2 regions of the Pseudoalteromonas sp. SCSIO_11900 genome follow, and region 2 is predicted to be linked to the other one. Evidence: predicted binding sites of a transcription regulator. Region 2 holds the regulator's gene; the other holds the start of a gene.

Region 1 (15,555 bases), 370 kb from region 2:
GTGTAATACCAAAACTATTAAGCATGCCTTTAAAACTTTGCTCGGTAAAACGGCTTTGCTCTCCGGTACCCGGTAAACCAACAACCAATCCATAGCCCACTAATTGGTTTGAGCGCACCCCTTCGACCATAGACACATCTTTAATTCGCTCAGCACTGGCAGTAAATTGCCAGCCTAGTAGCACCATAAAACAAAAAACTTTAAAACCATTCATGTTGAATGTCCTCTAAAAGGGAAACAATGAGCTACTAAAGAAACGCGTTAACCAACCCGGGCTTTGTGCCTCTTGAGTTTGACCCTTACCTGAATACTGAATACGCGCATTCGCAATACGATTAGACTCAACGGTATTATCAGCATTAACATCTTGTGGACGCACTAACCCCTCTAAGCGAATAAATTCTTCACCGGTATTTAGCGTTAGCCATTTTTCACCACGAATCACTAAATTACCATTTGGTAATACTCGCATCACGTTAACCGAAATATCGCCAACTAGGCTGTTTGATTGATTTGATTTTGAGTCACCTTTAAACGACGCATCACTACCAACCCCAAATTGAATACTATCGCCACCAATATTAACCGGTAAACCACCTAAACCAATAACAGGATCGAGGCTAGCATCTGTTTGTTTATCTGTTTCTGTTTTAGCCGCTTTTGTGGCTTGGGTTGACTCTTGCAATTTAACAGTAATGATATCGCCTGTTCTAAGTGCTTTTTTATCGGCATATAAGTCATTAGATAACTGAGTACTGAATAAAGAGCCTGTTGCTACCACTGGCTCCATATTAGGCTCAGGATACATAGGTGCATAGTAGGGATCGTCCTGCACTACTTCATTATTTTGTGTAGATACACAACCGCTTAACAGTAAAGTCCCTACTGCAAATAACATAATATTACGCATACAATCCCCCAAAACTATAATTGTTGATTGATGTAGCTCATCATTTCATCAACCGCTGAAATTACCTTTGAGTTCATTTCGTAAACTCGCTGAGTTTCAATCAAATTAACCAACTCTTCGGTCACATTTACATTTGATGTTTCAAGTGAACCTTGAATAATTGTACCTAAGCCCTCAACCCCCGGGTTACCTTGAACAGGCGCACCACTTACCGCAGTTTCGGTATAAAGGTTTTGCCCTATAGGCTCAAGGCCCGACGGATTAATAAAATCACTAATCGTGATCTGACCAATAACCACGTTTTCGGCCTGACCTTTAACGCGAACTGACACTTCACCGTCTTGAGATACGGTGATCGACTGTGCATCGTCAGGTACATTCATTTCAGGCTGAACAACGTAACCGGCACCCGAGGTTACAACACGCCCCTCACCGTCAGTAGTAAACTGGCCGTTACGCGAATAAGCAATATTGCCATCCGGTTGCAATACTTCAAAAAAGCCAGGACCTGAAATCATCCAATCTAATGAATTTTCAGTGGTGAGCATATTACCTTGCGAAAAGTTTTTTTGGTTAGCCACCACCTTAGTACCCGCACCAAGCATTAAACCTGACGGCATTTCGGTGTCTTGCGATGAGCGACCGCCTGGTTGATTAATATTTTGGTAGAGTAAGTCTTCAAAAATAGCGCGGCTTTTTTTGTAACCCACTGTACTGGCGTTCGCTAAGTTATTTGATATAACCGATATATCAGTTTGTTGAGCGTCAAGCCCTGTTTTACTTATCCATAATGCTGGATTCATAATAATATCCTCACGTTAAAGTTAAACGATGCGCATCAGCTGTTCTTGACGTTCGTCAATCTCTTCAGCTGTTTTCATCAGTTTTACTTGTAATTCAAATTGGCGTTGATGACTGATCATATCGACCATTTCATGCACAGGATTTACATTCGATTTTTCTAATGTGCCACCTAATACTTGTACATTGGCTGATGTTTCAACTATTTGGCCTGGTTTAGCTCTAAATAAGCCATCGTTACCCTTTTCGAGCGTGGCGTTGTTTGCATCAACCACTTTTAGCCGATCAACTTCTTCTAAAAAGTTAGCCGGTGCACCTTGAGGGCGAACTTGAATAGTGCCATCTTTGCTAAATTCAATTTTTTCAATCGGTACCGGTAATATGACTGGCCCACCTTCGCCAATAACTTGACGACCGTCGCTGGTAGTTAACATACCTTCAGCCGTTATATTTAACGAACCCACTTTTGTGTAGGCTTCATTACCAGAGGCATCCTGAACACTCAGCCATGCGTTATCACTCATAGCAATATCAAGGCTACGGCCTGTTTCGACAACACCGCCCGATGTCATGTTTGATCCTGGGCGCTCCTGCATAGCAAAAACACGAGTCGGCAAACCTTCACCGAAAGCCTGCATTGACCGTGCTTGCGCAAAATCAGATTTAAACCCAGTGGTATTCGCATTTGCCAAATTATTGGCTTTAAGAGCAAGCCCTTGCATGCTTTGTTTAGCGCCAGATGCCGCTATGTAGACCATTTTATCCATAACATCGACTCATTAAGAAATCTATGTATGAGTAAATGCAATATAAGTGCCAAATTAAATTTAAGTGTGAATAAGATTTTAGAAGAGGAATAAAAAAGGCTGCACTAAGCAGCCTTAGTAAATCAAAACATGATTATCTGATCTGAAGGATGTTTTGTTGAATAGTTGAGTTAACCTCAAGCGCACGAGAGTTTGCTTGGAAGTTACGCTGCGCACTAATCAAATCAACCAGCTCATTGGTTAAGTTTACGTTAGATTGCTCAAGAGCTGACGAGTTAATGTTGCCTAGTGTGCCTGAACCTGGCTCACCCGCTATTGGCTCGCCCGAGGTTAAACTTTTTTTCCATGAAGTATCACCTACTTGCTGCAAACCTTGTGAGTTTGAAAAGCGCACCATGGCAACTTGACCTAAGTAAGTTGAATCACCATTACTGTAAGATGCAACGACTTTTCCATCTGTACCAATGTCAATACCCGCTAAGCGACCTACTGTCGCACCATCTTGCTCTAGTGCTTTCACCTCAAAGCGACTCGCATATTGAGTAGGCGTTTTATTTGCAGTACCGGCCTCATCGCGCCAATTAATCGCAATATCATCAAATTGGGCGCCATTAGATAAAATACCCGATAAATTAGCTCCGGTTAAATTAACATCAGTAAAGGTTGGACCAACATTTGGAGCACCATTAGTCGTTGCAGGCAAACCGCTAGCATCAAACCCAAAGGTACTTAGCGCGCTTGGTGTTGCTGTCGCGGCACCAGTTGCATCAAAGGGAGTTTTATCAAGCGTACCATGTACTTGCCATTCATTAGGCGCTGTTTTTACAAAAAAGAATTGTAGAACATGTGGCTCACCAAGTGAGTCATACATTGTGGTCGATGTCGAAGAGTTATAAGTAGTACTGTCTGTTGCATCAAAAGGGACAGCTATTACATCTTCTCGAGAATCGACGTTAAATGATGTATAAACGTTTGAAGTAGAGCGCGGAGAGCCCGAAGAATCGGGTATTTGTAAAGCAGATGAAGTACTAAGACTTACAGAGGTCGTATCACCACTAACTTCATCAACTGGGAAGCTTTGTAAAAAATTACCTTTAGCATCTACAACAAAGTTGTCTTTGTTTAACTTAAATGCGCCGGCACGTGTGTAAGTAAAATCTTGCGCGCCTAGGTCTTGGCTGGTAGCAAAATACCCCTCACCTGTGATCGCTAAATCCAGTGAATTATTAGTAAACTGCAGCGAGCCCTGATGAAACTGCTGGGCAACCATAGTGGTTTGTACACCATCACCATTTTTTGTTTTACCGGCGCTAAATACTGATGATGCGTATACATCAGCAAATTCAGCGCGAGACTCTTTAAAGCCCGTGGTATTTACGTTGGCAATATTATTGGCGGTAACATCTAAATCTTTTTGTGCGGCAGCAAGGCCTGTTAATGCAATATTGAAGCTCATAATTAACCTCTAACCTAGAAAATATTTAGCCTATTGGCTAAAAAAATACATAAAATCTATTACGCGATTTCTGCGACATCAGTCAGCCTAACCGCACCTTCTTTTGTGTTAATAATAATGCCGCTTGAGCCATTAATATTAACACTCTCAATATTTTTGAATGAGGCAATTGGTAAGCTAGAAAATTCGCCATCCGTACTGCCTTCAGCTTTAACCTCGTATTCACCAGGAGGAAGTCGTTCACCCGCTTCGTTTTTACCATCCCATGCAAAGCGAACCGCACCTGCAGGCTGCGTGCCTAAATCAATAGTTTTAACTAATTGCCCGGATGCATCTTCAATACGAAGCGTTAAATTGTCTACCGGCTTTTCAGCAACAATCGCTCCCTTTACCTCACCCGACTCATTAAGCTCAAGTGTGTCAGACTCCAGCAGCGCTTGCTTACCAACCAATGTTGATGCTTGCAATGCTGAATTTGATGTCATCGACGCAGCTAAAGACTCAAAGTTAGAGTTTAAATTTGAGATCCCTTCAGCCATAGTAAAGTTTGTCATTTGTGCAATCATCTGATCGTTATCAGCTGGTTTGCTGGGATCTTGATATGACAACTGCTGTGTTAACAACGAAAAGAAATCTTCTTGGGTTAACGCATCACTCTCTTCTTTTTTTGGCACTTGCTTATCTTGCCAACGTAAAGAGTCCATATAGGATGAAGAAGTACTAATATCGTTACTCATGAGCTACCCTCAGTTACCGCTGACCTAACAGCAGTGTTTTACTTAACATTTGCTTAGCTGCATCAGCAACTTGAACATTTGTCTGATAAGAGCGAGAAGCAGAAATCATATTTGCCATCTCCTCAACAACATTCACGTTGGGTTTGTAAATATATCCATTTTCATCCGCACTCGGGTGATTTGGGTTATATTCGATTTGTAGTGGTTTATTACTTTCAACCACTCCTAACACTTTTACACCAACGGCAGAGCCCTGTGGGTTGCTTGCTGACGCTGACGCTTTTGTAAGCTCCGCAGCAAATACAGGTTGTCGCGCTCGGTACGTCTCATTTTGCGAAGAGCTAATTGTATTGGCGTTAGAGATATTACTTGCCGTGGTATTTAATCGCACGTTTTGCGCGCTCATACCTGAACCAGCAATATCAAACACATTATATAAACTCATAATTAGGCTCCTTGACTACCGAGGGCTTTTTTCAGGCCTTTAAATTTACCATTAAGAAACTGGACACTGGCCTGATACTCCATAGCATTCTGTGTATACAAGTTCCGTTCCACTTGTATATCAACAGAGTTACCATCACCCGTATCTGTTTGATTTGGCGTACGAAATAATTCATTACCACCTACACTACGAGTACCACCGGCAATGTGTTTTTCATTGGTTCTTACCATGGTATTGCCGCTTAGTTGGTTGGACTTTGCCGTTTTTAATGCTGAGGCAAAGTCGATATCTTTTGCTTTATAGCCGGGCGTATCAGCATTTGCGATATTAGTAGCGAGCATTTCTGCTCTTTGCGAACGGATCAACATCGCATGCGGATGCACGCCTAATGCTTTATCAAAACTGATAGCCATAACTACCTCCAAAAAATTGACTCAGTACCGATAAAGCAATAAATGAGCCAGCAGTGAAAATAGTGATAATAAAAACAAAAAACGACGCAATGGGCGTCGTTTAGAGGAGGGATAATATATTTATGAAGGTCATTTTTTTTGGTAAATGATACCAGGGTTACAACGCACCATATCAAAGTCAGTACTTAAACCAGACATAGACTCCGACGCACCTAAAAATAAGTACCCCTTAGGGTTAAGTGCTTGAGAGAATTTTGCAATTATTTTGGCTTTCACCTCAGGTGAAAAGTAAATTAAAACATTACGGCAAAATATAATATCGAACTTACCCATTAAGGCGTACGAATCGAGCAAATTTAAATGCCTAAAGCTCACTTGCGTTTTCAATGAATCAACCACTTGTGCCATGCCATTGCCGCTGTCTTTAAAAAACTTTTTACGGCGCTGTGCAGAGAGTCCGCGAGACAATGCCAATGCGTCATATTCAGCATGTTTACATATATCAAGCATGGTATTTGATATATCTGTACCAATTATTTGTGCACCCATTTTTAAAACACCAGGGCTGCTGGATTGAAACTCAGCAACCGACATCGCTATTGAGTAGGGTTCTTGTCCTGATGAGCTCGCCGCAGACCATATTTTTAATGGCCTATTTAACGTTTTAAACTCAGGGAATAATCTGGTTTTAAGTAACTCAAACGGATACTGATCTCTAAACCACAATGTCTCATTGGTTGTCATGGCATCAACAACGGCTGCGCGCAGCTGGCGCTCATGTACACCTAGCGTTTTACTTACCAGTTCAGATAACGAATCAACATTAAATCGAGACATTAATGGTGCCAAACGGCTCTTTACTAAATACTGCTTATTTTCACCTAAAACAATACCACACTGTTGTTCTAAAAATAAGCGAAATTGATCGTATTCATTTTGCTGTAAATCTTTATTAGTCAAATCAATAACACCTATGTTTATTAATCACGATGAACCCATTTATTAACGGCTGTTGCAAGCTCGTCTGGGTTAAATTTTGCAATAAAATCATCTGCTCCTACTTTTTCAATCATCGCTTGATTAAAAACACCACTCAATGATGTGTGTAAAATCACATGTAGTGGCGCGAGCTTAGGATTAGCTTTGATTTCTGCAGTCAGCGTATAACCATCCATTTCTGGCATTTCTACATCAGAAATCAGTAGCCCTACTCGCTCTGTAATATCATTTACGCAGTCGAGCTCTGCAATTTCTTTTAATCTTATTAAAGCTTCTTTACCATTTTTAGCCAACTCAGTTGTTACACCTAATGGTTCCAATGCTCGTTTTACTTGATTTCGCGCAACAGCCGAATCATCAGCAATAAATACTATTCTCTCGCCTAAATCTTTTTGTATAGTGCCTTGCGAGGCAACATCATCACTTACCGTAGTATTAACTGGGCAAATTTCGTTTAAGATTTTTTCTACGTCGAGTATTTCTACCAACTCATTTTCAATTTCAGTGACGGCTGTTAAATAAGAATAACGCCCTGCTCCTGAGGGCGGTGGCATTATTTTTTCCCAGTTCATATTAACAATTCGCTCAACACCACCAACTAAAAAACCCTGCACTGTGCGGTTATATTCAGCAATAATAATAAAACTGTCTTCAATGTTTTTAATGGGCCGCCCGCCTACAGCCATCGATAAATCAATCACTGAAATAGTTTGGCCTCGAATGTGTGCTACACCACGAATATAAGCATTAGATTTTGGCATGCTGGTTAATGGAGGGCATTGAAGAACTTCTCTTACTTTGAACACATTAATGCCAAAGCGCTGACGCCCATTAAGCTTAAATAACAATAACTCCAAGCGGTTTTGCCCAACCAACTGTGTACGTTGGTTTACTGAGTCTAAAATGCCGGCCATTTAAATCTCCTAAGAAAACAAATATAAGGAACGATAATTGCTTTCAATTAATAAAGCGTCATAACACAACGGGGGCGTCTAAATTCTGACGCAAAATATTTATACCCTGTTTGCAACCATAAGCATAGTCGAAACATTATGAGTTTATTAAAAAAAACCAGAAGATACAGTGTTTTTTATTTTCTTGCTAGCCTCTGCTTCACTTTACCACTAAAGGCTCAAGTATTTAGTAAAGAATCGCTACAAGAAATGGCTGTTTCTTATGTTGCTCAAAAAGCAGTAGCTACAAATGATAACAAAATACAGTTCAGTGCATTACCGTTAGATAGCCGCATACCTGATCGCCATTGTAACTCAGAACTAGCGCTAGCAACCCCAAGTGAGCCCCCATTTAATCGTCAGGTCACCATTCAGATAAAATGCAACGATAATGAGAACTGGGCACAATACGTGCACGTTAGAATCACTGAATCAGCACCGGTTGTAGTTGCAACTACTAACTTAGCACGAGGTGAAGTGATTACTCCATCCCATTTAAGTATTGATATGCGCCCTGTGCACTTTATACGTGTTCAGTATCTTGATGACCCTGCACTACTTATTGGTAGCCGCAGCAAACGTAATATTCGTGAAGGTATGCCAGTACTACTTAATCAAATTTGTATGGTTTGCAAAGGCGACTCTGTCAACATTTTTGCCAACATTAAAGGGTTAAGAGTAAAAACCACGGGTGTTGCATTAGAGGATGGCACCTTGGGTGAGCAAGTACGAGTAGAAAACAAAAAGACAGGTAAAGTTTTAAATGCGCGTGTAGATGGTGTAGAGTCAGTTCAGGTAAATATTTAATATAAATTTATGCTAAAGTATCTTTAATAAATGCCGATATAAAGGCATCAGTTGGGTAATAAATGGGCTTTTATTATGGTCGGTCAAGTAAATAAATCAAATCAACAACCGAGTGTTTTAACAAACACTCAACAGCAAAAAGTTGATTTAAAAAGAGATAATGCAAATACACAGGCTGCACAAACGCCTTCACCTAAAGCTGCAAGCGATTCGGTGAGCTTAACACCGCAAGCTAAGCAATTAAAATCGTTACAAGAGAAAGCGCAGCAATCTTCTGACTTTGACAGTAACAAAGTTGCTGAGCTTAAAAAAGCGATTACTGAAGGCAAGTATCAAATAGACAGTGAGAAACTTGCCAAAAATTTAGCAGACTTCGAGTTTAATGTTTATGGCTGATCACAATAGTTTAATTACGATTAAACTAAACGAACAAATAAATTGTTTAACAACCTTGAGTGAGCTTCTTACTCAAGAGCTTAATGCTATTGCCTCACGTAGAGGCGAAGGCTTAAAAGAAATTGCCCAACAAAAAATGTCTTTTTTAACCAGTATAAGCACCCTTGATAAAGAACTCAGCAAACTAATTGCCAGTAATGATCAGCAAACAGATGAAAACGCTGACTTAATAAAGCTAACTCGAGAAAAGCTTGAGCAGTGTCAAAAACAAAATGAAGTTAACGCTCACGCAGCGCACCAGGCACAGTTAAGTGTTAAGCAACTGAAAGGTATTTTAATTGGTGCACCTTCGTCTATGACCTACGATCAAGCTGGTAGCGTAGTAAATACCGATAATAGCATTGTGCGAAACCTTAAAGCCTAAAAAAGAATACCCATAAAAAAACGCCTAAACGATAATTCGTTTAGGCGTTTTTTTATGGGTAATAATTTGTCGCTCAGTAATAAGTCACTTTTTTCACTTCACGTGGCTTTATCTCACCTATGTACAAGTCGTGAACGCGTTTCATATTAAGTTCAAGCTCAGTTATATACATATCATTTACGGCATATGTTTTTATAATTTGTGCGCCTTTAATAATACCTTGTACCTTGCTTTGTAAATAATCATCTTGGGCAACAGAGCCTGCAACGGTTGTACCTGCGGTAATTTTTTGCCCGTATACTTGCTCTGTTAGTTCGCGGTATGCTTCTAGCTTTGAAGCCTTAATCGCCATAAGTTGTTTTTGAGTGTCATTACTTCCCGACTGCAAACTAATGGGCGCGTACCCTATTGCTTTTAATACAGGGTAATTATTTGGCTCAACATATTTATATTCAACGTGCTTATCAAATAAATTGCTACAACCGCTTAACGTTAAGCAGCCTAATGTGATCATTAATGGCATTACTCGCATCATACAGGGCCTTTAAAAACTAATTAAACTCAGTTATGCACGTTTAATGCCAGTGATACCTATATTCTGTAACAACAAATAATAGTGGTACATTACTTGCTGAGATTCATTAACGCTAACGTTTAATTGGAGTAAGAGTATGAAATCGTTTTTAAAAGCAGTATTGGCAGGATTAAGCACCACTGCGGTATTAACGTTTTCACCTTTTACCCACGCTCAGTGGTATGAGTCTACAGGCCATGCGGTTATTCAAAATAGCGACATTCCCGGTGCAAAGGCCGCTGCAATAAAAGATGCGATTACCCAAGCCCTTGTATTTTCTGGTGCGCGGGTGAGCTCGGTGCAAACCCTTGTTGATGGTATTTTAACCCAAGATCAGCTAAAAATAAGTAGCCAAGGCGAAATTCAAAAAATAGAGCTCGTTAGCGAAAACCGCAGTAGTGATGAGTTTGCAATTACCTTACGCCTAGATATTTTTGCGCAAACTGAACTGTGCCCGCAAAGCAACTTTAATAAGTTTATAGCTGTCACGCAAAGCCAACTAACAAATCGTGAACAAGCGAGAATGGGTCAAATATTTGACATTAACAAAGCAGTCAGTAAAAACATTTATACCTCGTTGCAAAAATCAAAAATGAGTGCAATACCCGTTGCCTATTTCAACAAAGCTATAAAGGTTGATACCTACTTTAATCAACAGCATGACTATTCAAACAGTCAGTTAGAAGAAATTTCATCACGCAGCAATGCGCAATATGTGCTGTTAAGTCAAATAACCAGTTTATCTACCAGCGATAAACTCAATAGCGACTATGCGTTTTGGCAAGATGAAAGCTATCAGCGCCACTACCAAATAGAGTTTAGCTTATTTAATGGCACCACTTACGAGCCGTTATGGCAAAATAGCTATCAAAGCCAAGCAATTTGGCCATTTGAAAAAACAGCCATTATTGATGTAAATAGTAATCGGTTTTGGCAATCACCTTTTGGCCAAAGCATTAGTGATATAAACCAAACCTTAAGTTACGACCTACAAGCAGCCATGGCCTGTCTACCTACTCAAGGTAAAATAATGCATATGGAAAACAATAAATTAGTGATTAATTTAGGTAAGGCTCATGGCTTAGAAAAAGGCCAACTACTGAGTATTGCCCATCATAATTATTTAACCGACGCACAAGGCAACACTATGCCGCATACCATCACTACACTTAACCGTATACGAATTGAGCAGCTTTATCAGCACAGCGCTATTGCCGTCAGTATTAATGATCAGCCTTTGCCGGGCGTACAAATTAATGACATTGTAGAGATTGCCGAGCAATAGCCGCATGTAAAATGCTAAAGCGCCTCGCTTAGTTTAGCCTTTAAATTAGAGTGGGCGCTTAACCACTTAGCCAATTGCTCAACCCCAGATAAGTGCGGGTAATGCTTTCTACATGCAAATACAATATTACGTTGTTGATTAGGAAAAATAGGCAAATAATGAATACCCACTCGTGGTATTGCTGCAAGTTTTGGCACAAACGTAACACCATCATCCATCGCCACCAGCGCCAATAAAGTCTCAAGGCTGTTTCCTTGATACTGGCTGGAAACATCTACCCCTGCCGAAAAACAAAACTGCTGGGCTTGATCTTTAAAGCAATGGCCATCACTTAACATTAATAGGTTGCAACCTTGCAGGTCTTGCAGTGCCACTTTTTTATGCTTACACAATGCGTTATCGCTTGATACGGCAACTAAAAAGTCTTCTTTATATAAATCAATGGTATGGTAACTTTTAAGTTCAGGTACATCCGCTAAAATTGCAAAGTCGACTTCACCACTTTCTAACGCAGCTAAAATAGTGGTTGTTTGCATTTCAATAAACGAAAACTGGCTATTTATAAACGCTGCTTTCATTGATGTTAGTAGCGTAGGTAATAAATACGGCGCAATCGTTGGAATAATACCAATGGTTAGCTTACCCTGCAGTGGTTCATTAGATGTTGCTGCCAGCTCTTTTAATATTTGTGTTTGCTCTAAAACGACAGCTATTTGTGTCAATAAACGTTCACCTTTGGCAGTTAAGGTAACGTGCTTGGTAGAGCGGTCAAAAATAATAACGCCTAATTCTTGTTCCAGCTTTTTAATTTGCCCACTTAAGGTAGGCTGGCTTACAAAGCAGGCTTCGGCCGCTTTACGAAAATGCTTATAGTGGGCAACCGCTTTGATATACTCTAAATCTTTTAAGTTCATATTTACACTCAACCTGATAGCTTATACCTATCAGTTTAATACAAACAAACGATTGGAACTATATTTAATTGTTCGCCATAATGGCTATCAACAAATCAAGAGGAACTAAAAAACATGTTAAACAATATTGAAGGTCAAACAATTCCAAACGTAACATTCGCAACGCGTCAAAACGACGAATGGAAATCAGTGACTACAGACGACATTTTTAAAGGTAAAACGGTTGTTGTGTTTTCACTACCTGGTGCATTTACACCAACGTGTTCATCAACTCACCTACCGCGCTACAACGAGTTAGCCGGTGTATTTAAACAAAATGGCGTTGATGACATTGTTTGTGTATCAGTAAACGATACCTTTGTAATGAACGCATGGGCTGAAAATCAAGAAGCGCAAAACATTACTTTATTACCAGACGGTAACGGCGAATTTACTGACGGCATGGGTATGCTAGTTGATAAAAACGATTTAGGTTTTGGTAAGCGCAGCTGGAGATACTCTATGCTGGTTAAAGATGGCGTAATAGAGAAGATGTTTATTGAGCCAGATTTACCAGGCGACCCGTTTGAAGTATCTGACGCTGACACTATGCTTGATTACATCAACCCAACTCAAGTAAAACCAGAAGCAGTTACTCTATTTACTAAGCCTGGCTGTCCTTTCTGTAAAAAAGCAAAAGAGCTACTTACAGCTAAAGGCTTTGCTTTTGAAGAAATTGTAATGGGCGCTGGCGCATCACTTACCAGCCTTAAAGCGGTATCGGGCCGTGAAACCGTACCACAAGTATTTATTGGCGGTAAGCACATTGGTGGCTCAGACGACCTAGAAAAATACTTTGCTTAATTAAGTAAATAAAACAGGGGCTGCAACGCCCCTGTTTATTAAAGGAAAAACACTATGAAAGAATTGCAAACCGACATTGTTGTTATAGGTGCAGGTACCGCTGGTTTAAGTGCCTACCGTAATGCTAAACAATTTACTCAAAACGTACTTATGATTGAATCTGGCCCATACGGTACAACCTGCGCACGTGTTGGTTGCATGCCAAGTAAATTATTGATTGCAGCAGCAGAAGCCGCGCACTCAATAGAAATGGCCCCTGCCTTTGGAGTTCACAGCTCAAAACCGGTAATTGACGGTAAAGCCGTTATGGCACGAGTAAAAAGTGAGCGCGATCGCTTTGCAGGATTCGTAGTAGAAGCCGTAGATGAAATACCTAGCGAAGATAAAATTCGTGGCTATGCACAATTTTTAGACGCCAACCGCGTACAAATAGACGACCACACCATTATTACTGCCAAACGCTTTGTAATTGCAACGGGTTCACGCCCATCTTACCCTGGCGTATTTAATAACTTTGGCGACCGACTGATTATTAATGACGATGTATTCGACTGGGATGATTTACCAGAATCAGTAGCCGTCTTTGGCCCTGGCGTTATAGGCCTTGAAATTGGCCAAGCGTTGCACAGATTAGGAGTAAAGGTAAAACTATTTGGCGTAGGTGGTGCCATAGGCCCATTAACCGACCCCGTGGTTAAAGATTACGCTAACACCGTATTTGCAGAAGAATTTTATGTTGATACCGACTCAAACGTATCAGACATGAAAAAAGTAGGTGATAAAGCCCAGCTTACCTACACCGACAAGCAAGGTGTTAAACATACTGAGCAGTTTGACTATGTACTGGCTGCAACCGGGCGAGTACCAAACACCGATAAGCTAGGGTTAGAAAACACCGGCATAGAGCTTGATGAACGTGGCGTACCACTCGCTGATGTTCACACTATGCAATGTGGCGACTCTCACATATTTATTGCCGGCGATGCCAGTAACATGATCCCACTGCTTCACGAAGCATCCGATCAAGGCACTATCGCAGGGCAAAACGCAGGCCGCTACCCTCAAGTGCGTGCTGGTTTACGTAGAGCTAAAATTGCCGCTGTGTTTAGCGACCCACAAATAGCCATGGTTGGTGAAAGCTTTAAAGAAATTAGCCAACGATTAGGAAGCTGTGATTGCTTTGAAATAGGCGAAGTTAGCTTTGAAAACCAAGGTCGCAGCCGCGTTATGCTAAAAAACAAAGGGCACATGCGCGTATATGCCGAGCACGGTACCGGTTTATTTTTAGGTGCTGAATTTATAGGCCCACAAGCAGAGCACATTGCTCACTTACTTGCATGGGCTGTACAAAACAAAATGACTGTACCACAAATGCTAGATATGCCTTTTTATCACCCTGTTATTGAAGAAGGCCTGCGCACGGCACTGCGTGATTTAAACGCTAAATTAAAATTTGGCCCAGACATTCTTAACCATTGTATGGAATGTGGCCCAGGCGCATAACACATCACTAATACACACTTGCTACTCAAAGCCAAAACCATTGTTTTGGCTTTTTTTTATGTTAAAAACGGGTATATAAAATGGCGTTTAAACTGCTACACTCAGATTAATAAACAAACAAAAATGGACCGAAAATGAGCAATAATAAATATAGACTTGTCACTCGAAGCGATTTTGACGGCCTAGTGTGTGCCGTATTACTTAAAGATTTAGATTTAATCGACGATATTTTATTTGTGCATCCAAAAGACATGCAAGACGGTAAAATAGCCATTACCAGCAACGATATTACCACTAACCTCCCCTATGTTGCCGGTTGTCATATTGCATTTGATCATCACTTGAGTGAAACCGTTCGTAACGCAAGCAATATAAAAAATCACATTATTGACCCAGATGCGCCCTCTGCGGCACGCGTTGTATACGACTATTATGGCGGTGCAGAGAAATTCCCTAATATTTCAACTGACATGATGGAAGCGGTCGATAAAGGGGATTCTGCACAATTTTCAAAAGACGAAATTTTAAACCCAACAGACTGGGTACTGATGAACTTTATTATGGATGCGCGCACAGGACTTGGCCGTTTTCGTGAATTCAAAATTTCTAATTACCAGTTAATGATGAAGTTAATTGACGCCTGTAAAGATCACAGCATAGAACAAATACTAGCAATGGAAGATGTTGCCGATCGTGTTGCGTTATACCACGAGCACAACGCACAAGCTAAAGAGCAAATAGACCGCTGCTCATCAGTACACGACAACTTAGTGGTACTCAATTTAACCGAAGAAGAAACCATTTACGCTACTAACCGCTTCGTTATTTACGCCATGTTCCCCGAGTGTAATATCTCAATTCATAAAATGTGGGGGCTTAAAAAGCAAAACGTGGTGTACGCCATTGGTAAATCAATCACCAACCGTAGCTCAAACACCAATGTGGGCGAGTTATGCCTTAAATATGGCGGCGGCGGCCATTTAAATGCTGGCACTTGTCAAGTAGAAACCAGCAAAGCTGAAGAAGTATTGAGTGAGCTGATTGCTACAATTACCAGTGATGGCTGAGTTATAGCTTCGGGGTTCGGGGTTCGGGGTTCGGGGTTCGGGGTTCGGGGTTCGGGGTTCGGGGTTCGGGGTTCGGGGTTCGGGGTTCGGGGTTCGGGGTTCGGGGTTCGGGGTTCGGGGTTCGGGGTTCGGGGTTCGGGGTTCGGGGTTCGGGGTTCGGGGTTCGGGGTTCGGGGTTCGGGGTTCGGGGTTCGGGGTTCGGGGTTCGGGGTTCGGGGTTCGGGGTTCGGGGTTCGGGGTTCGGGGTTCGGCAAAGTATTT
Region 2 (15,555 bases):
GCAAGCAAGCTGATCTAGGTGTTATGGATAAAGCACTAAGTTACGTACCCGAATAACAGATCCTCTGTATAGAAAAAAGCCACCTCAGGTGGCTTTTTTTGAACCCAAATTTTGGTCAAAAGTTTAATTTATTAGCCAATTCGACTTAACTCCATTCAGTGACGAGTCATTAATTTACCTACTTGAAATAACTTAACTACATGATATTTAATTAAAATAAAACTATTTTAAGTTGTTGGCATAACTCTTGGAATCCTGTTGATGTATAAATAAAAATCATCAGGAGAATAACATGGGTATATTTAACCGCGTAAACGACGTCATTCAAGCAAATATCGTAGCTATGCTTGATAAAGCAGAAGACTCAGAGAAATTACTTAATTTAATGCTTACTGAAATGCAAGAAGCGCTTAATGAGTGTCGTAGTACGGCAGCTGCACTTTTATGTGAAGAAAAGTGCATTAAACGACAAATAAGTAACAAACAGCAAGCGCTCGCAAATTGGCAATTAAAAGCTGAGCATGCTGTGGCAAAAAATCGTGACGATTTAGCTAAATCAGCATTAGCCGAAAAACACACAGTTGAACAAAGCATAGGGTGCTTGCAAACGCAGCTTGAAACATTGCAGCAATCAATTGTAAAAATCACAGAAGACTGCGAGCGCTTACAACACAAAATGATGCAGGCAAAAGCAAAACAAGCACAACTTACAAAGCGTGAAAACCTAGTTGAAGCAAGGGCAAAAATAAATACGCAACTACAAAGCGATAAAGTGGCTTTTGCCTTATCACGATTTGAGCAAATAGAGCGCCGCGTTGAAAGTGTGGAGTCGCAAGTTGAAGCGTATGAGCTCACAGATACTGCGAGCAATACAGCTATGCAAATTGAGTCACTGGTTAAAAATGAAAAAATTGATGTAGAACTGGCTAGTTTAAAAGCAAGTTTAAATACTGCTAATAAACAAACAGCTTAAGGAGATTGTTATGAATAGTTTTAATACACACCGTCGTTGGTACAAAAACACGCTTAACAAAAAAATATCAGGCGTCTGTAGTGGGTTAGCTTACCGACTAGACTTTCCGGTATGGTCTACTCGCTTAGTGACTGTTTTATTATTTTTAAGTTTTCCGTTTGCAGTGGCGCTAGGTTATTTAATTGCTCACTGTTGCCTTGAAGAAAAAGCAGTGTAAGGAGAGCAGCATGAAAACATTCGCCGTGTGCCTAGTTATTTTTGCGTTGTTTTTAATTAATAGCGGTTCAATTATTCACTTTGATGTGTGGCAGTTTCCGCTATGGATCTCAGATATTAGCTGGACAGGTATAGAGCTCATTGGTGCGTTAGTTGCTATTATCGTTGTTATTGCGATTGTTGCTTTAGTGACGATGGGGTTAGTTGGCGCGGCGATGGTGGCACTGGCTGGTACTATTTTAGCTTTTTTATTCGGATCATTGATGATTGCTTGGCCGTTATTGTTTGTAGCAGGGCTGTGTTGGTTAATCGCAGATAACAAAAAAGTCGTCTCTTGAGCTTAAATTAGCTGCCTAACATAGGGGAATTATGATAAATTTAAACTATATTTTTTTGTTTTAACAAGGATTTTACCGATGATTAAACAATGTATTTTGATAGCAAGTGCATTAATGGTGGGGGTTTTTTCGTCTTCGTTAATGGCGCACGAAGGACATGAACACGATAGTGTTGTTGCGCAGCTACAAGTAACACATGCGCAAGTAAGAGAGTTTTTGCCGGCAACCAAAGCCAGTGTGGCTTACTTTAGTATTAAAAACCACAGCAATGTACCAGCAACGTTGACTAAAGCGACAATTGATGGTCTAGGGCGTGTTGAAATTCATGAGCACGTTCACGCTGACGGTATGATGAAAATGCAAAAAGTCGAATCATTGCTTATTAAAGCTCACCAACAACTCGATTTTAAGCCAGGCAGCTATCATTTAATGGTGTTTGAACCACAAGAACCGTTAAAAGTAGGTCAAGAACGTAAACTCACGCTATATTTTGAAGACGGGAACCGAGTATTTACCAATGCAAAAGTCGTTTCGTTAGCCTCACAAGCAGAGCCGGTAAAAGCATCGAAAGATCATAGTCATCATTAGGAGGATAAATGTCACAGCATAAAGGAAAAATAATAACGGCACTGGTACTGTTATTTGTCGTGTTTTACGCCATTGCAGTATACTGGAGTATAGAGCCTTCACGTTTTGATGTTGTGCAAAATGCTAAGCAACAAGCGCAGCAACGCAGTGAAAAACTAGTCACAGGTTATGTAACAACTTCAACACTCATCACTGTAGCTGATACGCTTTTAACTAAATCAGGCGGTTACTTATCAAATGATGTGCTACCACCGAGTGTAATAATGGACAATATGCCGGCCTGGGAGTATGGTGCGCTGGAAATGGTGCGTGATTTAGCGTTGTCTATGCGAAAAGATTTTAGCCGCTCACAATCGCAATCAACTGAACACGAAGCGCTCAAAAAAGCTCAGCCACAATTTAATATCAGCTCTGAAGCATGGGCATGGCCAAGTGCTGAGGGTGAATACCAAAAAGGAATTGATTATTTAATGGTATATCGTTCTCAAATAGCCAATCAGCATGAGCGCGATAGCCAATTTTACTCTCGTGCAGATAACCTACGCAGTTGGTTAAAAGAAGCTGAAAAGCGTTTAGGCAGCTTAAGTCAGCGTTTAAGTGCAAGCGTGGGTCAAGATAAAGTTAACACTGACCTCGCCGGTAACTCTTCAAATACACAGGCCACCTATACGCCTTTACAACAACAAATAAAAACATCATGGTGGGAAATTGATGATGTATTTTATGAGTCACGTGGTGCTACTTGGGCTTTACTGCACTTTTTACAGGCGGTTGAATATGATTTTGCCGATGTGCTTGATAAAAAGAACGCCCGTGTCAGCTTGCAACAAATTATACGCGAGCTTGAAGCAACCCAAGAAACGGTATGGAGCCCAATGATTTTAAACGGTAATGGATTTGGTTATGTCGCCAACCATTCACTTGTTATGGCAAATTATATTTCTAGAGCCAATGCGGCACTGATTGAACTTAGCGAATTATTAGCGCAAGGATAAAAAATGAAAAAGTATTGTATAGCAGCAGCCTTATCAATGGCATGTTTAGCTCCTGTAGCACAAGCCGACACTGTATTAGGCTTATATGTAGGGGTTGATGGTTGGAAAGCAGATAATGACGGTAGCTTTTCTGATAACAATAACGCCCTGCAAAACTTCAACTTTAAAGATGAAACTTTTGTCAGTTATTACGCTGCGCTTGAGCACCCAGTGCCATTAGTGCCAAACTTAAAGTTAAAATATACTGAGCTTGAATTAACCGGTTCAACAGTGCTTGAAGACACATTTAGCTTTAACGGCACTGATTATGTTGTAGGCACCGGTGTTAATTCAGTGACTGACTTATCGCATATTGATTATATTCTTTACTATGAAATTTTTGATAACGATTTAATTTCAATTGATTTAGGTCTTAATGCTAAGCAGTTTGATGGTGAGCTTGTTGTAACAGGTACATCACAACAAGGTGGCGCTAACTTTACTGAAATCGAAGAGTTCTCTGGTGTTGTGCCGTTAGTATATGGACGTTTTGAAGCGGGTTTACCATTTAGTGGTTTAAGTGTTTTTGCTGAAGGCAGCTTTTTAGCCATAGATGACAGTAAAGTACAAGATTACCAAATGGGTATTGCTTGGGAGTTTATTGATAACCTAGCCGTTGATGTTGCGGTTAAAGCGGGCTACCGCTCTATGGTTTTAGAACTTGATGATGTAGATGATATTAATACTGATATTGATGCATCAGGCCCATTTGCGGGCATACAAGTTCATTTTTAAGCACCGACTTTTCGAAAAGCCACCTCGTGTGGCTTTTTTAGTTACTTTGAAGCATGCCACACTAATTCAAATTCCCCTTCAAATGCTGCACTAATTAACTGTTTGTACACTTTATTAATTGGGTAGTTCATTAATCTAAATAGTTCATCACCTGTTTGAGTAAACTTATAATAACTCAATACTAAGTCGTTACTTTTTGCTTTTAAAGTTAGTTTTTGAGTCAAAAAGGAGAGGGTGATCTCTTGTCCTGCTTTTAATGCAGCGGATTCAATCTCTTTACGGTATAACAAATTTAAATCCATTAAGGTTAATACATCAGGAAAGCTCACACCGCTTTTACCTATGCTTAATGACACTTTATTACCTTTACCTAGTAAATCAAATAATGAGGGTTTTTTGTAATACCCCAAGAATATTAGGTGGCTACTATCCTTTTCGTTATACCCAGAAATAGACACGCACTTTCTTAATGAATCGGCTTCGCGCTGGGTCATGTGCTTGAGTGTTTGTAAACTTTTAATAGAAAAAGTACCTGGGCTAATGGTTTCGCCAGTAAAAATTTTTGCCCACAACACTTGCATAGATTGATTTGAGGTATCTTCACATAAGGCTATAAAGTGCTCTACCCAATCAGCATCGGGCTGTTTGGCGCAAGCAACATCAGGACAAAACTCCATTGCTAAGGCTAAAATAGTCTCAATATTTTGTTGCTGTTTAATCAGTAGTAAGTCTTGTCTTTTTTGAGCACGCGCTAAAATTGAATGCTCGCTATTAATACTATAAAGCGATTTGGCTTTACTTTGAGGATTATAGGTTTTTTCATCAATGGCAGGCGTATTACTCACTTTTGTGACCGAGTAACCTAGCAGTGACTCAATAATATTGGCAAGTTTAATTCTGGCTTGTGCGGTTTTGACTGTCATGGCTTTCCATTATTGCTTGTGCATCACTGAGTTGAGCGACCGTTTTTAAGTTATTTAGCCCTAGGGTCACTATATTACCTAATATATTTTCAGCAAATATAGCAACGTACCCAGAAATAAGCGGCATCGTTGCTTGTCCTTCTATTTGCCACGTGACGGTTTTTGTGTGCGGGCTAAATAGCAATTTGCTAGTGATAATATGCTCTTGATTAAATAACACACTAAATACAATTTCATTATCGCTTAATGCCGATATTGTCATTTCGCCTTTGCCCCATTTACCTTCCCAAGATTGGTAGGCTCCTGCGCCAGAGCTCGGTTCTCCAATATTAAACTTAATGTTAGGGTCTATTTGTTGCCACGGCGACCATTTATACCACTGGGTAAAGTCCTCCACTAATGACTTTATTGCGGGAGCGCGTGCGTTAATCTTTATACTTTTTTGCACATGATAATTTTGTGGTAACAATAATCCAACGACAACAAAAACCAAGAGTAAAATGATTGAAAACTGCATTATTTTTTTAAGTAGTTTAATAGGTATTCCTCATCTATTTTAATTTACAGCGTCTATCAATTATTAATTATTTAATAGTTTAACGAAGTCGCGGTTGCTTTTGATCTATTTTATCTACCTTGTATTATTTCAAAAGCAGACATTAGCCGTAATAAGTTTAGATGATTTATTAGTTTTAGTAATGCAATAAAGGTAAACAATTTTTAATCAGCGCTTTCATTTTGTGCTATATCAACGGGGATGTCGATAGGGTATAATTCGCGCCTTTTGTTATTGAACGGCCAATTTTATGAGCACATTAAAAGCTGATCGCGCCTTATTCTCATACCCCAAGTATTGGGCTGAGTGTTATGGCACAGCTCCATTTTTACCAACAACACGCGAAGAAATGGACGCGCTTGGCTGGGATAGCTGCGATATTATTATTATTAGCGGTGATGCTTATGTAGACCATCCTAGTTTTGGGATGGCCGTAATTGGCCGTGTGCTTGAAGCGCAGGGGTTCAGAGTGGGCATTATTGCTCAGCCTGATTGGAACTCTAAAGATGCCTTTATGGCATTGGGTAAGCCTAACTTATTTTTTGGTATTACAGCCGGTAATATGGACTCGATGATCAATCGTTACACCGCTGAAAAACGAATGCGCCATGATGATGCATACACACCAGGAAATGTCGGCGGTAAACGCCCCGATCGCGCCGTGATCATATACTCACAACGTTGTCGTGAAGCCTATAAAGATGTGCCGCTCGTGTTAGGGGGCATTGAAGCCAGCTTGCGTCGTATTGCTCATTATGACTATTGGCAAGAAAAAGTACGTCGTAGCGTATTATTTGACGCTAAAGGCGATATTTTAATCTATGGTAATGCCGAACGCCCGTTAGTTGAAGTAGCGCACCGTATCGCTGCGGGTGAAACCATAGATACCATACAAGATGTGAGAGGCACGGCAGTTATTCGTAAAGAGCCTTTACCCGGTTGGCGTGGCAGTGACTCAACAGCCATTGATAAAATTGGTAAAATAGACCCTATTCCTAATCCTTATGGCGCGGATGATGTTGGCTGTGCTAAATCAGAATTTAAGCAAGCGGGTATTGATTTAAAAGCCGAAGCTGCAAAACCAATTATCATCCAACCTGCGCGCCCTAAGCCATGGGAAAAAACTTACGTTAAGTTACCTGCTTTTGAGCAGGTTAGCGTTAATAAGCCTTTGTATGCGCATGCATCACGTATTTTGCACCAAGAAACCAACCCCGGTTGTGCAAGAGCGTTGTTTCAGCGTCATGGCGATCGCTCTATTTGGGTGAACCCGCCAGCTTATCCACTTGAAACCCAAGAAATGGATGATGTGTTTGGTTTACCGTATCAGCGTATACCACATCCAAGTTATGGCGACGCTAAAATTCCTGCTTACGATATGATTAAAACGTCGGTAAATATAATGCGCGGTTGTTTTGGCGGCTGTTCGTTTTGTTCCATTACCGAGCATGAAGGGCGAATAATTCAAAGCCGTTCTCAAGAATCGATTATTGAAGAAATTGAACAAATTAGAGATAAAGTGCCAGGCTTTACTGGGGTTATCTCTGATTTAGGTGGGCCAACTGCAAATATGTATAAACTGCGTTGTACCAGTAAAAAAGCAGAGAGTACGTGCCGTCGCTTGTCGTGTGTGTATCCTGATATTTGTAAGCATATGGATACTGACCATACCCCGACTATCGATTTATATAAAAAGGCGCGTGAGGTTAAAGGGATCAAAAAGATCTTAATTGCTTCGGGCGTGCGTTATGACCTTGCTGTACGTGATCCTCGTTACGTTAAAGAGCTAGTAACCCATCATGTTGGTGGATATTTAAAAATAGCACCCGAGCATACAGAAGATGGCCCATTATCAAAAATGATGAAGCCGGGTATGGGCGCCTATGATGAATTTAAAGCGTTATTTGATAAGTACTCAAAAGAAGCGGGTAAAAAGCAGTATTTAATTCCATACTTTATTTCTGCTCACCCGGGGACTAAAGATGAAGATATGGTAAACATGGCTTTATGGTTGAAATCGAATGATTTTAAGCTTGATCAGGTACAAAATTTTTACCCATCACCGATGGCTAATGCGACCACTATTTATCATACTGAAATGAACTCGCTTCGTAATATTAAAAATAATACTGAGCAAGTTGCTGTGCCTAAGGGAGCGCGTCAGCGTCGTTTGCATAAAGCAATTTTACGCTATCACGATCCTGCCGGTTGGCCAATGATCCGCGAAGCCCTGCGTAACATGGGCAAAGCCAAGCTTATTGGTAAAGGACCTAACTGTTTAGTCCCTGAAGAAGGGCGAGATGAAAGACAAACTAAAGGCGTAAAAGGTAACAAGGGCGGTCGCCCTGCACTTACTCGTCATACTGGGTTTAGTCAGTTTAAAAAAGCCAACACTAAACCTAAGGTTGGCGGTAATCGCCAGCGCGCAAGGTAAAGTAATTATCGGCTTAAACAAAAACACCGCGTATTGACGCGGTGTTTTTGTTTATAAAAAGATTAAATCAATAACCAAGTCGCAGTACCTAAGAAGGCAAATATACCAACAATATCAGTTACTGTGGTTAGTACCACACTGCCTGCAAGTGCTGGATCTATTTTCATTTTTTTAAGCAATAGTGGGATACTAGCACCCGCAATACCTGCTGCAACTAAATTCATAAACATAGCAAACGCTAAAACACCACCGAGTTTGAAATCCCATTGCCAAAGCGCAACGACACCGGCAATTAGGATAGACCAAACCATACCGTTAATCGCGCCGATAGCGAGTTCTTTTAATAATAAAAAACGTTGGTTAGTTTGGTTGATATGGCCCACCGCGATACCGCGAATAACCAAAGTTAAGGTTTGGCTGCCTGCAACCCCACCCATTGACGGAACAATACCATTGAGCACAGCAAGAATTGGTAATATAGCTAAGGTGTTTTCAAAAAAGCTCGCCACAATTGCAGCCAGCAATGCAGTTAGTAAGTTTACACCCAGCCAAATTGAGCGCTTTTTAGAGCTTTTTAACACAGGTGCAAAGGTATCTTCTTCATCATCTAAACCCGCTAAACCCAGTAAACTGTGCTCAGCGTCTTCACGAATAACATCAACGATATCATCAATGGTGATCCGCCCAAGCAAGTGTGCGTTGTCATCAACAACCGGTGCCGATATCCAGTTATGACGCTCAAACAATTGTGCAACTTCGCTCTCATCCATTGAAATAGGAATAGACTCACAGTCTTCATCCATTAACTCATGAACAATTTTTTCAGGGGGATTAGTTAATAAAGTACTCAGCGATAGGGCGCCTAAAAAGCAGTTATTTTCATCAACCACATATAAGTCATCTGTACCCTCAGGTAATTCGCCGCGTAAGCGAATATAACGTAGTACCACATCTAGAGTCACATCGGGGCGAATAGTAACGGTATCTATATTCATCAATGCGCCAGCAGAGCGCTCTTGATACGATAAAGCCTGCGTTGCACGTTCTCTATCTTGAATATCCATAGCGCTAACAACATCTTTATAAACAGTGTCAGGTAGGCTACGTAGTACTTCCCCTAAATCATCATGGCCCATGTCTTCGGTTGCAGCAGCAATGTGCTCGGGTGCCATTTGCGCAATAATGCCCAAACGTACATCTTCAGACAGCTCTTCAAGCACATCACCTTGTACATCAGGATCAACCAGTTGCCAGAGCATACGACGAATTTTATGGGGAGATGATTCTAAAAGAAGTGCGGTATCACAAGGTGCCGTTTTTGCTAGCATGCGCCTAACTTGAACAAATTGACCACTATTTAGTGACTTAGTCACCTGTTTTAGTTGTTGTAGTGGAATATCTTGTTCTAAAGCTTCAGGCATTGGCGTCCTTAATTAAATTTTATTACACGATGATGGGGTATTGCTTTATCTTACTTTATATCAGCAAACTACCTCAACCACTATTAATCTAAGTTTAGGATGATGAGTTAATAATGAACTTTTTTATTCTTGCTCATTAAATCGTTGGTCAATGAGTTCACCTATTGCGCTAAGTGCAGGCTCAGCGTCGGGGCCTTCGCATACCACCTTAACTTCTTTGCCTTGGCTGCTTTCGAGTAACATAAGTGCCAGCACGCTATCGCCAGCGGCTTGTTTGTCATCTTGAAATAAAGTGATTGTGGCATCAAATTGCACAGAAAGCTGAGCTAATACTGTCGCCGCTCTAGCGTGTAATCCTAATTTGTTTTTTATTAAAAATGTATTTTCTAAGCGCATGACATGTTCTCGCAAGCTTTATTCTTGTTCTCGGTGGCGAATTTTTACATTGGGATGACTCATTGCAAAGCTTTCGCCAATGGTTTGCGCTAAATAAACAGAGCGGTGTTGCCCACCGGTGCAGCCAATTGCAATAGTTAAGTAGCTGCGATTATTTCGTTCTAAATGCGGCAGCCATGTTTGCACAAATGTTTGAATTTGCCATGTAAATTTTTGCACTATACTGTGACTTGCTAGGTAGTCTTTTACTGGTTGATCCAGCCCTGTAAGTAGCTTTAGTTCAGGCTCCCAATGCGGGTTTGGTAAAAAACGGGCATCGAATACGTAATCTGCTTCTTTAGGGAGGCCGTGTTTAAAACCAAATGACTCAAAGGTAATGATCAGTTGTTTATCTTTTTTTCCGAGTATTTTTTCACGAATAGACTCAGCAAGCTGATGCACACTTAAATCTGTGGTATCAATCATATAATCAGCACGATTAATCAATACATCAAGCAGTTGTTTTTCTTTTTTTATGGCTAAATCAAGCGGCAAAGAATCAATAGATAAAGGGTGAAGACGACGCGTTTCCGAAAAGCGTTTTATTAATGTTTGATCGTCACTGTCTAAATAAAATACCGTTGGTTTAGTAAAACCAGGTAAATATTCAATGATTTCATTAAACTGCTGTTGCTCTTTAGGTAGGTTACGTACATCAACACTCACAGCAATTTTATTATAACTGTCGGAAACACTGCGCACTAATGATGGTAATAAATTAAGAGGAATATTGTCTACACAATAATAACCTAAGTCTTCCACAACGCGTAACGCCACAGATTTACCTGACCCTGAGCGACCGCTTATAATTATTAATTCCATTTACCACCTTTCTTTATTACTACGATTGACTGACGATAACCTGATACAGTTCGCTATCCGATTTGGCGGCGCGTAACTGTTTACAAAATTCTTTATCATTGAGCTTATCAGCAATCGTGGCTAGCGTCTTCAAATGCTGCTGATTATCGCCATCGGGAACAATTAACGCGACAAAAATGTCAACCGGTCGGTTATCAATCGCATCAAAATTAATAGCTGTTTCGCTCACTAAAATCAAAGCTAGGGGTTCTTGAGCACCACTCATGCGACCATGTGGAATAGCAATGCCTCGACCAATGCCTGTACTTCCAAGCTTTTCTCTTGCAGTTAATGCATTAAGAATATCTTGTTGTGTTAAATAGGGCAGCTTATTGTGAGCCAATTCACTGATAAATTCTAAAATTCTTTTTTTACTATTAAAAAGGACCGCAGCTTTACTGCAGTCCTGACAGATAAGTGAGCTTAGTTTCATAGTGTTAGTGTCGAGCAAGTTTCTCTTTGTGTTTAATTACTTGACGATCTAGCTTGTCAATGAGCGAGTCTATAGCGGCATACATATCTTGATGCTCAGTAGAAGCAAAAATCTCAGCGCCACTAACATGAACGGTTGCTTCAGCTTTTTGGTTTAGTTTTTCTACATCGAGAATAACGTGCACATTCGTTATGTGATCAGTGTGCCTCTGTAACTTCGAAAATTTGCTATTTACGTAGTCTCTAAGCGAGTCGGTAATATCTACATGACGACCAGTTAAATTCAGTTGCATAAACATTTTCCTCTTTGTTGTACGCCTTAAATCAAACTTTTACGTTGATTAGACGGGGGAATAGCTAGAGATTCGCGATATTTTGCTATAGTTCTCCTCGCTACTTTAATTCCTTGCTCTGCCAATATATCTGCAATTTTACTATCACTCAATGGTTTAGCTGAGTTTTCTGCAGCGATTAATTTTTTAATTAATGCTCGTATTGCTGTTGATGAGCATTCGCCACCATTTTCAGTACTTACATGGCTTGAAAAGAAATATTTAAGCTCAAAAATGCCACGTGGTGTGTGCATGTATTTTTGCGTAGTAACACGTGAAATAGTCGACTCGTGCATTTCCACCATTTCAGCCACATCGTTAAGTACCATAGGCTTCATCGCCTCAGGACCATGTTCAAAAAAGGCCTGTTGTTGCTGCACAATACAGTTAGTTACTTTAAGCAGCGTGTCGTTTCTACTTTCTAAGCTTTTTATAAACCATTTAGCCTCTTGTAAGTGCGAGCGAATAAACTGGCTATCACCACTTGATTTAACCGTACGCGACATAGCTGCATATTGGCTATTTACTCTGATCTTAGGCATGCTATCTGGGTTTAGTTCAACCACCCAACGGCCTTTTACTTTTTTAACCGACACGTCAGGAATAACGTACTCAGACTCTTCTCTGACAATAGTGTCTGCCGGTTTTGGGCTGAGCGTATGAATCAGCGTCATGATTTCTTTAAGCTCATCTTCTTTAAGCTTTGTTTTTTTCATCAACGTGCGATAATCACGCGCAGCCAGTAAATCAATATGATCGGTTAAGATCATTTTTGTTTCGTTTAAAAAAGGTGTGTCTTTATCAAATTGATTTAGCTGAATACACAAGCACTCTTGTAAACTACGCGCGGCTATTCCCACTGGATCAAATAGTTGAATACGCTTTAGTACCGCTTCTATTTCGTCAAGTTCAACTTCATCTTCGGCGTCGTTTTCTTGGTTAAAGCTTTCTAATATTTCTTCACAGCTAAGGGTTAGAATCCCTGAGTCGTCCACAGCTTCTACAATTGCAATAGCTATCGCTTCATCGGTAGGGCTAAACGGCGTCAGTTGAAGTTGCCACATTAAATACTCATGCAGCGTTTCAGTCGAAGAGCCTTGATAAATAGATTCATCTTCTGGCATTGGGCCCGATGAAGAGGCAGGCGCAGCACTCATATATTCATCCCAAGTGACATCCATAGCCATATCATCGCTAATGGTGTCTTTGGTCATTGCTTCACCGCTATCTTGCTCATACTCGCTAGGTTTATCGTCGGCTGAGGCACTTAGCGTTAAGTCATCGTTATCGGCTTTTTGTTCGTTTTTACCTGCAGTGTCTTCGCTGTAATCGTGTTCTTCAACTTCAAGCAAGGGGTTGCTATCGAGCGCTTCTTGAATTTCTTGCTGGAGATCCAATGTACTGAGTTGCAATAAGCGAATTGCTTGTTGCAACTGTGGAGTCATTGTAAGTTGCTGGCCCATGCGCAGCTGTAATGATTGCCTCATGTATCTCTAACAATCCTTTTAAATTACGGTCTGTTGACCTTTACGATTAAAATTTGTTCAAACTAGGGGCGGTTTAATTGCGGCGCGAGGTTTGTAACCTAGTGGGCTAAGTCAAAACCGAGCAACAAAGAGTAAATCGTCCCTAGGCAGAACCCGAAGGGCAGCGCCTGTTTGGCATTGATGCTGCGTTATCGCCTATTTATGGGGGAATACCACACCACATAGGCTCTGCCTTGCCTAAATACCAAACAGACTGCTGCAAATTCAACCTTGATAGGTCAACAGACCTAAGTATGATTAATCTTAGCAGATGCTTAGTGGAATAACACACATATTAGAGCTTGAACTGCTCGCCCAAATAAACATCGCGTACTGTTTTATCGTTTAATACGTATTCAGGAGTGCCTGATGCAATTAACTCCCCATGAGAAACTATGTAGGCTTTTTCACAAACATCAAGTGTTTCGCGCACGTTATGATCTGTAATAAGGACGCCAATGCCACGGTTTTTAAGATGCTCTATAATCTTTTTAATATCTAATACTGAGATAGGATCAACCCCCGCAAAGGGTTCGTCTAAAAGGATAAATTTAGGGTTTGCTGCAAGCGCGCGAGCAATTTCAACGCGGCGACGTTCACCACCTGATAAAGCCATACCTTGACTATCGCGGATATGCTGAATGCTAAATTCATCAAGTAAATTATTTAAAGTATCTTCGCGTTGTTGTTTATTTAATTCTTTACGTGTTTCTAAGATAGCCATTAAGTTTTGATAAACAGTCAGCTTTCTAAAAATAGACGACTCTTGCGGTAAATAACCAATCCCTAAACGCGCTCGGCTGTGCATCGGTAATAAAGTAATATCTTTATCATCAATTGATATTTTGCCTTTATCGCTAGGTACAAGGCCTACAATCATATAAAAGGTGGTGGTTTTACCTGCACCATTAGGGCCAAGTAACCCCACAATACTGCCAGCTTCAACCTCTAGGCCAACGTTTTTCACCACTTCACGACCTTTGTAGCTTTTAGCTAATAGCTCTGCTTTTAATGTGCTCATGGTTGGCCTTTATCATCTTCTTTTTTATTTTCAACAGGCACTAAAATAGTGTGTACACGGTCTGTTGAGTTTTCGTCTTTTTCTGCGCTAATTAACTGCTGCTCGATATCGTAAGTGATACTTTTAGCTGTTATTTTTTGACCTGCTTGAGCAATGCTTGCATCGCCGATTAAGGTTAAAAAACGCAGCGACACATCGTAACGCACTTCATTAGCACTGGCGCTCATTATGGTGCCATCAGCTTGTGTTTCTTCAAAATATGCAGGGCTGCCTGTGGCAATTAATAACTGTTTGTTATCGCCTAGGTTATCGCGTTTATGCACTTCTAAACGGTCAGCTGTGATACGGCGATTACCATGAATAATTTCAACATTTTTCTCAAAAATGCCTACGTTTTCTTTTAATTGGCCTTCTTGTTTATCTGCACTAATTGAAATTTGATTCGCAGCGGGGGCTTCAGCAGGTTCAGCGCCATTACTGTTAAAAGCAATTAATAGTGAGGGAACAATTAAAATTTTAAATAGATTATTGGTCATAATATAGGGTTCGCGTATGGTTAATAAGTTTAATCACCTCGGTTTTTAAATCTGCCTCAAGGCCTTTACCTGTGATTTTTAAATTAGGTCCTGTAATAACGACAGGCTGCTGTGATTGCATGGTTAATAGTTTTATATCAACATTGATGGTCTGGGCGGTGATCGTATCGATCATGGCGTTATCTACTAAGTTTTGAGCGGTTACATTACCCTCTAACACCAGTTGACGGTCGTCGTAGAGGGTGGCTTCATCGGCGTTAATACGCCATGTTTGCTGCTCGTTGTATAGAGTGAATATAGGCTTTTCAAAAAAGGTAAAACCGAGTTGTTGATACAACTCCATTTTTACCGCAGTTACCTTATGGCTCACTTTACCTTGTTCATCATAAGCCGTTTGTTTTAGCTCAATAGCGGTATAATCAGGCTTAGCAATAACTTGTGTTTCTTCGCTTGCAGTAATATCAACCTTAGTAAAATAAGGATACCAGAGCCAAACCATACAGCTTATGAATAAAACGCTCAGTATAATGCGCGCTACATTCATGAACTCGTTCCTTGGCTAGTCAGTGGCTTGCTATTTTCGAGCATAAGTAAGTCTGTCAGCTCTCTTACCGCACCAAAACCGCCGGGTAGTTGGGTTACATAATGTGATAAACGTTTAATAAGTGGATGAGCATCGTTTACGGCAACCGCAAAACCGACTTGCTCCATTACTGGCATGTCTGGGCCATCATCACCTATATAAGCAATTTGATCATCGCTAAGCGCTAATTTTTGTTTTAATTCTTGATAGGCTATAAGTTTGTCTTCTTGGCCTTGATATATATGTTGTACGGTTAAACTGCTCATACGTTGCTGCACTATATGAGAATGGCGCCCGGTGATCACAGCGACTTCAAAACCGCTGTTAATCAGGGCTTTGATACCAAATCCGTCTTTGGTGTTAAATGCTTTGAGTTCTTCACCTTGGTTTCCAAGGTAAATACGCCCATCAGAAAATACACCATCAATATCACAAATTAATAGCTTTACTTTTTTTGCGCGCGCCTTTGCATCATCACTTAGCGGTTGATAGAGATCTTCAAATTGCATTTATAGCACTCCCGCTTTAAGTAAGTCTTGCATATTTAGTGCGCCAATCGGTTGATTATGCTCATTAATTACAATTAAGCCATTAATACGTTTTTGTTCCAT

The links. The regulator sigma-54, encoded in region 2, starts transcription at its own class of promoters, with help from an activator protein. The targets are predictions, from matches to a motif close to GTTGGCACGNNNNTNGNNT.
Region 1: the regulator sigma-54 is predicted to act here: its motif matches at 5,563-5,581, upstream of flgB (flagellar basal body rod protein FlgB).

The regions. Positions count from the first base shown of each region.
Region 1 is NZ_KK070023.1:1,671,047-1,686,601, reverse strand. Features, by position in the region: gene BG00_RS07815 (flagellar basal body P-ring protein FlgI) at 1-214, opposite strand, end outside; gene flgH (flagellar basal body L-ring protein FlgH) at 227-910, opposite strand; gene flgG (flagellar basal-body rod protein FlgG) at 925-1,713, opposite strand; gene BG00_RS07800 (flagellar basal body rod protein FlgF) at 1,735-2,478, opposite strand; gene flgE (flagellar hook protein FlgE) at 2,612-3,934, opposite strand; gene BG00_RS07790 (flagellar hook assembly protein FlgD) at 3,994-4,671, opposite strand; gene flgC (flagellar basal body rod protein FlgC) at 4,685-5,116, opposite strand; gene flgB (flagellar basal body rod protein FlgB) at 5,119-5,529, opposite strand; gene BG00_RS07775 (CheR family methyltransferase) at 5,659-6,489, opposite strand; gene BG00_RS07770 (chemotaxis protein) at 6,510-7,442, opposite strand; gene flgA (flagellar basal body P-ring formation chaperone FlgA) at 7,581-8,288, shown strand; gene flgM (flagellar biosynthesis anti-sigma factor FlgM) at 8,364-8,684, shown strand; gene flgN (flagellar export chaperone FlgN) at 8,677-9,108, shown strand; gene BG00_RS07750 (LPP20 family lipoprotein) at 9,182-9,640, opposite strand; gene BG00_RS07745 (flagellar assembly protein T N-terminal domain-containing protein) at 9,780-10,967, shown strand; gene BG00_RS07740 (LysR substrate-binding domain-containing protein) at 10,982-11,881, opposite strand; gene BG00_RS07735 (glutathione peroxidase) at 11,996-12,724, shown strand; gene BG00_RS07730 (dihydrolipoyl dehydrogenase) at 12,779-14,227, shown strand; gene BG00_RS07725 (DHH family phosphoesterase) at 14,362-15,294, shown strand.
Region 2 is NZ_KK070023.1:1,299,034-1,314,588, forward strand. Features, by position in the region: gene dusA (tRNA dihydrouridine(20/20a) synthase DusA) at 1-56, shown strand, start outside; gene BG00_RS06010 (PspA/IM30 family protein) at 293-973, shown strand; gene BG00_RS06015 (PspC domain-containing protein) at 984-1,190, shown strand; gene BG00_RS06020 (hypothetical protein) at 1,201-1,527, shown strand; gene BG00_RS06025 (copper chaperone PCu(A)C) at 1,606-2,115, shown strand; gene BG00_RS06030 (DUF2333 family protein) at 2,124-3,110, shown strand; gene BG00_RS06035 (TIGR04219 family outer membrane beta-barrel protein) at 3,114-3,884, shown strand; gene BG00_RS06040 (TIGR03899 family protein) at 3,926-4,807, opposite strand; gene BG00_RS06045 (SRPBCC family protein) at 4,776-5,324, opposite strand; gene BG00_RS06050 (YgiQ family radical SAM protein) at 5,614-7,797, shown strand; gene mgtE (magnesium transporter) at 7,860-9,218, opposite strand; gene BG00_RS06060 (HPr family phosphocarrier protein) at 9,342-9,614, opposite strand; gene rapZ (RNase adapter RapZ) at 9,633-10,475, opposite strand; gene ptsN (PTS IIA-like nitrogen regulatory protein PtsN) at 10,495-10,947, opposite strand; gene hpf (ribosome hibernation promoting factor) at 10,952-11,239, opposite strand; gene BG00_RS06080 (RNA polymerase factor sigma-54) at 11,266-12,765, opposite strand; gene lptB (LPS export ABC transporter ATP-binding protein) at 13,100-13,825, opposite strand; gene lptA (lipopolysaccharide transport periplasmic protein LptA) at 13,822-14,361, opposite strand; gene lptC (LPS export ABC transporter periplasmic protein LptC) at 14,351-14,905, opposite strand; gene kdsC (3-deoxy-manno-octulosonate-8-phosphatase KdsC) at 14,902-15,453, opposite strand; gene BG00_RS06105 (KpsF/GutQ family sugar-phosphate isomerase) at 15,454-15,555, opposite strand, start outside.